2 regions of the Paenibacillus sp. IHBB 3054 genome follow, and region 2 is predicted to be linked to the other one. Evidence: predicted binding sites of a transcription regulator. Region 2 holds the regulator's gene; the other holds the start of a gene.
The links. The regulator LexA, encoded in region 2, represses DNA repair genes until DNA is damaged. The targets are predictions, from matches to a motif close to CGAACATATGTTCG.
Positions count from the first base shown of each region.

Region 1 (4,425 bases), on a different contig from region 2:
CAGTGTAACAGCTTCTTTGGTTGTGGTGCAGCCATCTAGCAGGGCCCGAACCACTCCCGGGAACACAAAGCCCTCACCTGTCATTTCTGGCCGGATTCTGCCGGAGGTCGTGGTCACGCTGAGACCTTCGTCATTCATGCCGTCATACCGGCCGAAGAGCTGCAGCGAAAATCCGATGTGGGCAGGCTTGCCCGTCACACGGGTGGTGCTCAGCAAAAGCTGATTATAGGGAGCATCCTCCCAGCCAAAATCATACGTCCGCATGTGATATGCACGGGGTTTGTCTATAGGACCGGCTCGCAAGGCAGCCTGACTGCAATGGCCGGCTGACTGGAAATAAGAGAAGTAAAAGACGACCGCTTCTTCCCGGATACCGGTTTCATCGGCGAACCCTTTGATTTCCTGATTGATTCCGGGACAATATTTCTCGAACATATTCATTGCCTTATCAGCGGCAGCCGGATGGAGCGGCGGACTGCCCATAAACGGTGAGGACATAAAGGACATAAAAGCAGTGTCGTGTTTATAATATGCCCCTAGTGCGCGCCCGACTTCATAATGTGTTCCTTTCGTAACAATATGCTGGTAAATGGATGTTTTGAGGTCCATGTGAAGCTCCTTCTACGTTTACTCTCTGCGCAGAGTAGCTCCATTATAAAACTGTTACCGCTACGGCGGCAAAGCCGTAACAATGCTGAATCGAACGCTGTGATTCCAAGGTGAAGTTATTTCCCGGCCTTTATGTGCAATATGCTTGGCTACAGTTGAATTTTCTTGTATTCATGGCATTTCGATGGTAAATTATAGATATAAGTTTGGGATTAAAATTCAGCCGAAAATCGCTTTAAATGCGTACATTAATCAACCCGCCAGTCCGTATGTTGGCGGGTTGGTTTTTTTGAAAAAATCCAGGCTGGTTTGTCTATGTTCTGCTGTGAACAAAACGTTTTATGGTCCAAAAAGGTACCGTTAGCATACCTTTATTTGTTGAAATGCTTAAGGAATCCGAAGGATGATCAATTTCACAAAGGCCGGTAAAAGTTTCACCGCTCACAAGATGAACACGCTGATTCATACTTTGTTCCAAGGCCGACTGTATTTCTTTTTTTCTCATCTCTTTTCACTTCCTTTTGGAACTGTGGCATTGTTATCTCTACTTATTATTAAACAGGATTAGAACAATTTAACAGACTTTTTGGTTACAATATTGTATTATTATTATTATATACATTGGTTTGAAACAGGGTTATTCATAAAGTAACTATTTACAGTGAATATAGACCCAAGCACCCTCCAGGTTAGGACGGCAGGTTGATTTTCTCAGAAAAATGGAGTTGGAGAGGTGAATGGTTGTGAATACAAGGAAAGTTATCAAAGGAATTTATCAGGAGATCCTTGAACGGATCGAATTGCTGCTATTGAACTCAATTCTTGAGTATGTGGAGCACTCTTCTGAAGTAATAGAGGGGGGCGTGTATGCTTGGGGACAAATTGACGTATTGAAAGATGCGTACCGGATGGCTTTGATTGAAGAATATTTAATTCTTGTTACCCGAATGCGGTTGGAGTTGGAAGAGAAAGACAGCAAAGCTCTGGCCAGTTTTGACCATAGCTGCAATATTGTATTAACGTATTTAAAGCAGGAAACGTTTGTGCACGAGAGTACGACAGACGATGTATTGAAGACGATTGAAAAAGAATTGGCTATTCAGTACTTCCTAATGAACATGCCGGTGGAGAATATGAAGTAATTGTCCCCATAACCTGGTCGTCGCGGTGAATCGGGCATATCTTTATTGGTGAAATATTCAATCTAATAGCGTTTAGCTCTCAGTCCGCCAGTGTTCAACTGGCGGATTTTTCCGTTGCTTTAATTTCTCTAAGATGGTTATAATACAAACAAGTGTTCTTATTTATGAGGCTGAGGAGGTCAGACAACATGAAGAAATTTGACAGCATATTCGACTGCAGCCGGATGATGACTCCGGAGCACAAACGCCGAATCATCCAGGATGAAGAAAAACAGTGCCTGCGAAGCAAACCCGTGCTCGATGCTCAGGAGTGGGAGCTGATAGATCATGTACTTGCTTATTCCAAGCGTTATAACGAACAGATCACAATTACGCTGTTCGATCCAGAACAAGACCATAAGATCAGGGGCGTTGTCATGTCGGTGGACCTGCAGCTGAGACAGGTTAAATTACAGATTGAGTATGAATATGATTGGATTAAGATTGACGATGTTATTCAAGCGACTACATAAATAAGGTCCCAATCCTGGGACCCTTTCTTTAAAATTTATATGTTCATGTCATAAAAGATTTTGCATTCTGCTTGTTACTACAATGTTGATGCGTATGGTTTGAATTCGTCCGGTATAGCCGTTACCCCTATTATAGCCTCGACAGCTTTCCAGGCCGCTTCAAAACTTGTTCCGCTGTAGCTTGTTCTATCCCGCGCGGGGCCAGACAATGACATGTCGAACACTATAAATTCTCCGGACTCTTCAATGAGTCTGAAGCTTACGGCGCGGTCTTTTGATTGCATTCGAATCTCCTTCAATTGGACAACCTCCTTAATCATTTCTGCACTAGTATAAAGTCTACACAGCAGTATACCGCATCACCCCAATTGCATCAATTAACTAATACGCTGCAAGGAGCAACATTGACGGGAAGGTATTGAAACACTACAATTAGCACGAGTAGCCGTTGGAATAATTTAGGATTTCATTTCTTCCATCGGATAAATAAGAAACCCATTAGGCGGGCTAACAGGAGGTGAAGCAAACAATGAAAAGGTCGGTTAACCTGTTTAAAGTTTTGCTTGTGATGATCATTGTCTACTTGCTGATTAGTCTTGTCGCAGGTGTAATCGGAATGAATTTCAACAAATTATAATGAGTCTGTTCTGCAGATAGGAGGAAGTCAATGAAAGGCGAACATTTAAAATATTTAGGCGGCGGTATAATTGTTCTTGGATTGATTGCTTCGATTCCTGTAGCCATGAACATGGGTACATTATCTGCCGGTATCTATCTGTTCATCTGGTCCTGCCTGATTGGTGTGTTTTTTATCGGTTTCGGGGAGCTGCTGTATTCGGTGCAACGGATTGAGCTTAAGATCGCCGGAGAACGTCCTCACTATGATCCATTGACAGGTCAATATGTTGACAAGACGGATAGAAAGTAAAACTGCGCTTAGACGGGCCTTTTAGATTAAAGGTACGCAAGAACATATATAGTGAGTAATAGGTTTTAAAACAACCCTGCCGGTGAACTCCGTCAGGGTTGTTCATCATTCCCCTTAACTCTCACGGAGAACGGCGCGATACTCGCTCGGCGGCATGCCGGTGTATTTGCGGAACTGCTTGGAGAAGTAGAGGGCATCGTTGAATCCGACGGATGAGGCCACCTGATCGATGGTCAGTGTCCCCCCTAGCAGCTCCCTGGCTTTGTCCATCCGCATCTTCAGCAGATATTGCTTGGGAGACAAGCCGGTCTTCTGTTTGAATGCCTTGGACAGATGCACCCGGTGATAGCCCAACGTCGCAGCCATGTGGTCGATGCTGATCTGCTGATGAAACTGCAGCGAGATCCAACGGATCGCCTGGTCGATCTGGCGGTCTATGACCTCGGGCATTTCTTTGGGGCGGGCAGGCAGGACACTGAGGTTGGCCAGCCCGAACTGGTGGAGCAGCAGCCGGGTCCAGCCGGAGGCCTCCAGACTTTCCAGCCGGGGATAAGGGGATTGCTGGAAGGCCAAGCGAATATGTTCGTACAGGCTGTGCAGCTCGCGGGTGTTCCCGGAATGCAGCAACGGACGTTCCTTGGTAATCCCGGCATCGGAGAGCAGTGCCGTTACAGCTTCCCCCTGTAAGGCTACCCATACGTAGTGCCAGGGGCTGTCTTTGTCAGCCTGGTAACTGAATAGGGACCCCGGATAAATAACAAATGTGTCTCCGGTCCGGCAGTGCCGCGAGACATTCCCGCTTTGAAAGAAGCCCTCACCATCCAGCACGGTATGGATCAAAAAGTAATCATGCACGGAGGGGCCGATCTTGTGTCCGGGTACGGGTCTGCCTTCACCACTGAATAATACGGCCATGTCCTGCTCTTCTGGTACGAGATTAAAGCTGGCAGTGAAGTACAAATGTTCGAGATTCATTGAAGGGCCTCCCATACATGAATGACTGAGTTATATTGATATTGCATTTAATCTCAGGCTACTACATCACGAATCCAAATGCAACAAAGATCCATATCTCACTTGTATTTCTCCATACTCATTTCCGGCGTTCTATTTTATAGTGAATATAGCAAAAAAACAGCGGATAATGACTGCCATTACTGCAATCATCTGCCCTATTCATCCTTGCATAAACTCCTTATTTGCTTAAGGCAGGCATTCTTACCGCAACCAACGG
Region 1 covers NZ_JBOFBG010000036.1:40,489-44,913, reverse strand. Annotated here, with positions in the region: gene ACQ76X_RS27555 (C45 family autoproteolytic acyltransferase/hydolase) at 1-609, opposite strand, end outside; gene ACQ76X_RS27550 (hypothetical protein) at 923-1,114, opposite strand; gene ACQ76X_RS27545 (hypothetical protein) at 1,353-1,751, shown strand; gene ACQ76X_RS27540 (YolD-like family protein) at 1,940-2,263, shown strand; gene ACQ76X_RS27535 (hypothetical protein) at 2,341-2,562, opposite strand; gene ACQ76X_RS27530 (hypothetical protein) at 2,931-3,191, shown strand; gene ACQ76X_RS27525 (helix-turn-helix domain-containing protein) at 3,306-4,166, opposite strand.
Region 1: the regulator LexA is predicted to act here: its motif matches at 1,897-1,910, upstream of ACQ76X_RS27540 (YolD-like family protein).

Region 2 (4,425 bases):
GGCCAGACCACGCCGCCATGATTCTTTACGGTATACAGGAGCCAACTGTTGGAGCTTACGGAACTCCGGCTGTTCTCCAGCTGAGAAATTGGACCAAAGTGCTTCATAAGGATTAATCCCGATCATCTTTGTGAAAGGGAACGTCTCATAGGTCTCATAAAGATTCCTGGCTTCCCTGCGAACGGCAACTTCAAGCTCTTTAGGATCAATGGAGTCACCTGCAGCTTCACATGCATTGCGGAAGGCTTCTTCAACACTCCGTTCATCCCAGAGCAATGTATCGTCAAGATCAAATAGTACGGCGGTAATTGGCATTAGATTTCTCCCTCTCCCTACGCTGTTGTATCTTCCTACTCGTGTACTACTTCGATGTTATTGGCTTTGCCGAACTCCTCGAGGCGTACACCCATGGCCTCAGTGTTATAACGGTTAATCAGTTTGGAGAAAATCCACTGTTTGCGCTTGCCCTTATATTTAAGCACAACCACTCCACGGGACAAAGTGATCTTCTCAATATCTCCAGCCTGCAGCCAGCGTTCACGGTTATATTTAATCGTAGACACTCTGTTGCGCTCAACCTTCAGATACGGACGCCGGAAGAATAGAAGTGCTGCCAGCGCAAAGTAAAGAACGACGCCTAGCCAATTGGCAAGGATGCCGCTGCCTCTGGCCTCGTCGATCGAGCCTACCACCCAGAACATAATTCCAAGCAACATTAGAACAACTGGAAATGCAATGTTGCGGCCCTTAAAGATATCACTGTTTTTCGCAGCTGATTTTGAGGAAGAAGCATAAATGGAATCCTTGCCCTGCTTCTTTCTTTGCTTGTTGATCTGCTGTGTGTTGCGTTGAACCATTCTTTCCCAAGAACGGGCCATGTCAGTTCCCCCTAGTCATCCTGTAATATCTATGAAAAAGACACACTGGACTAATGTTTGAGTCCCTTGTTGCCTTGTTCATGCTCATTATTATCCACGATTTCAATGGTGTCGAGCTGGGCCCGGAAGTTGCTGCGGATGTTGCCCAGATAAATCTCGCGGAGCTTGGCCCGTTCAGCCAATTCCTCTTCACTCAGGCCGCCATTCTTCTGTTTGCGTGCCAGTTCATTGATGCGTGCGACCAATTCGTCAATATTCAATGCTTTCCCCTCCCCTATAAATTCATTCTAACTTTGCCATGAGAAAAAGAGCTTGTCAAGGTCTACCCCCTGAAAGCTCTTTACGTCAGTCTATACTGCTTATAATGAAGTTAATACACAGGCAATGTCAGTATATCTCCGGCCTGAATGTTCCCGTTCTTCAAACCGCTTGTTTTTTTAATTCCTTCTATATATACGACCGTCTTCATATCCGCTGGTTTGTTCTTAAGGGCGATACTCCATAGCGTGTCTCCGCGTTCAACTACTACCCGCTTTTCCTGCTTCACTAATGATGCTGAACTCGCAAAAACATTACCAACAACTGTAAAACCGGATACAACAAGCATAAAGACCAGCACAAGCTTCACCAGATATTCTTTCCGGCATAATCCTAAGATCGCTGTAAATAAAGCGGCGGCGGATTGTTTCATTTCATTCATATGATTAGAAGCAGATTGTCCTCTAGTAGAATCAACTTCACCGGCCTCTTCGTAGATGCTGCGGTATGTACTGTATTTTAACATTGTCATCGTCCTCCAAACACTTGTTCTTACTTTCGAAAATAATATAACACGAACATGTGTTTTGATCAATAGATTTTTTAGAACAATTGTTCGCTTTTTTCCGTTTCCATAAATGTGCCAGTTTCCAGCACCGGCTTTGCCTTTTCCCGCCATTTCCAAGCCGTTATTAGATACTAATATGGTAAAAAGCTACTATTTCCACTATTAATCTCAGATTGTTAGAACTTATGTTTGTACGAACGGAAGTTCTATGTTATAATTTTCCCAAACATACTATATGGGGTTGATTCCGATGTCAAAGATTTCGAGTCGTCAACTGGCGATCCTGGAATTTATACGTAACGAAGTCCGTAGCAAGGGTTATCCTCCGTCCGTCCGGGAAATCGGTGAAGCTGTAGGCCTGGCCTCAAGCTCCACAGTGCACGGCCATCTGGACCGGCTTGAGAAGAAAGGCCTTATCCGCCGCGACCCTACGAAACCGCGTGCAATTGAACTGCTCGGCCAGGAAGATTCCGAGAATGTACATCAGTTCGTACAGACGGTTACCCGTATTCCTGTCGTAGGTAAGGTCACCGCCGGGGTGCCGATTACCGCAACGGAGAATATCGAAGATTACTTCCCACTACCTTCCCACTATGTGGGAGACAACAAGGTATTTATGCTCTCCGTTCTCGGTGACAGCATGGTGGAAGCAGGTATTATGAATGGTGACTACGTAATCGTCCGCCAGCAGCAGACTGCTGACAATGGCGATATCGTCGTTGCCATGACCGAAGAAGACGAAGCTACCGTCAAGACATTCTACAAAGAACGTGACCACATTCGTCTACAGCCGGAGAATCCGGCTTATGAACCCCTCCGTCTTAACCGCGTTACGATTTTGGGACGAGTTATCGGTCTCTTCCGCGATATCCATTAATATTTTTGTTCATATTTAAGGGCTGCTTCGCTTTTTCAAGTGAAGCAGCCCTTTCCCCTTTTCAAATGGTCATTTTGCTCATTGCGAACATTTGTTCTATTCATCTTAAATAACATTTCCTTCGAACAGCAACAGCACTCCGCACATATTCTGATATCAAAGGAGTGCTGAACCTATGCCTAATTATCGGATTATTGTTGATTTGTCGCAGCGCATGCTTTATTTGCTTGACAATAACATCGTTACCAGAGGGTTCCCTGTCGGTATTGGCACCATGCTTACCGTTTCACCGGCGGGAGAATACACTATCATTAACAAACAGCCTAAGCCTGGCGGACCCTTCGGTGCATTCTGGATGGGTCTATCCAAACCACATTACGGAATTCATGGAACGAATGACCCTTCCTCCATTGGGCATATGGTCTCCCATGGCTGTATCCGTATGCACAATGAAGATGTGCTGGCCCTTGCAGCGATCGTACCTATTGGAACACGGGTTACAATAAGAGAGTAACAGTTTGGTGGTCAGACAAAAAGCAAAAACACCCTAAGGATCACAAAAAAATGATCAAGGGTGTTTTTCATTATGCTTAATATTGGTCCTTCCTGTCTGCTGATTCATAACGGTCGCGTATTTCACGATTTTTAGCATATATGTACAAGTCCAAAGCTATTATTCCTCTCCGGGCAAGTTTAACAAACAGTACAAATGCGTAAATACAAGCTACAGCCGATATGAGCCACATCAATACGCTAAACGCGCCAATTCCATTAAGGAAAAAACTCTCCCGATGCACAGACAACTTTCACTCACTCCCCTGTATTCTTGAATATGAAAATACCCCACCGTTCTGGCAGGGTACAGTTATTCCGTCATTATACTGTTATTTGGAACAAATTGTATATGATCTTTATTTCAACGGATTCGGCTTAGGCTCTATCGGAAAGGCTGGTTTGTTGTGTTTCGGCAGCTTCATCAGAAGAATCATGTCCAGGTCCCAGCAAATTCAGCACAATCACACCAATGACGATTAATGTTATTCCTATAACGCTGCCTGTATTTATTTTTTCTTTCCAGATCAGTACCGAGATCAGAACTGTAGCTACCGCTCCGATTCCAGACCAAATTGCATAGGCCGTATTTAATGGAATAGTCTTCAGTGACAACGACAAAAAGAAGAAAGAGCAAATGAAACTAATCAGCATTACGATTACCGGGATTATTTTGGTGAATCCTTGCGATGCTTTGAGCATCGAAGTTCCTACAAGTTCGCTGGCAATGGATATCGCCAAAAACAGATACGGCACTTACTTCTCCTCCTTTACTCCATCCATCAATTCTTTGTAAATACGTTCTTTTAACTCCAGATCTGGCGGCGCAAGTCCAAACTTTTCCGCAAACCATAATCCGTCGGTCGCCAGTCGGGCAATGGTTGCCCGCAGTGGATCCACACCGTCATTTTCAAAATTGTGTTGCCATTCAGCATATTTCTCCTGCATGTTTGTCAACAAGCCGGGATTCGTAAATAAAGCTGCTGCCAGCACCGAGTTCATGTCACTGCCTTCTCCAAAACCATAAAAAGTAGATTCAATGTACGCTCTGCTCCATTTACCAGCTTGTTGCTGGTCATGCTCTACACGGCTCTGAACATCTTCCGTAAAGTTTCGGGTCAGCTCATCCACCATACCGGAAACCAGTTGTTCCTTGTTAGGAAAGTGATACAGTAAACCGCCTTTGCTAACGTTGGCCGCTTTGGCCACAGCTTCCAGTGTTAAGTGTTCCACCCCTTGATCACGAACAATGGAGGAGGCCGCTTGCAAAATCATTTTTTTCTTGGAGCTGT
Region 2 covers NZ_JBOFBG010000002.1:35,650-40,074, forward strand. Annotated here, with positions in the region: gene ACQ76X_RS03785 (HAD family hydrolase) at 1-315, opposite strand, end outside; gene ACQ76X_RS03790 (hypothetical protein) at 351-878, opposite strand; gene ACQ76X_RS03795 (DUF896 domain-containing protein) at 929-1,138, opposite strand; gene ACQ76X_RS03800 (LysM peptidoglycan-binding domain-containing protein) at 1,249-1,662, opposite strand; gene lexA (transcriptional repressor LexA) at 1,955-2,581, shown strand; gene ACQ76X_RS03810 (L,D-transpeptidase) at 2,757-3,095, shown strand; gene ACQ76X_RS03815 (DMT family transporter) at 3,512-3,889, opposite strand; gene ACQ76X_RS03820 (TetR/AcrR family transcriptional regulator) at 3,890-4,425, opposite strand, start outside.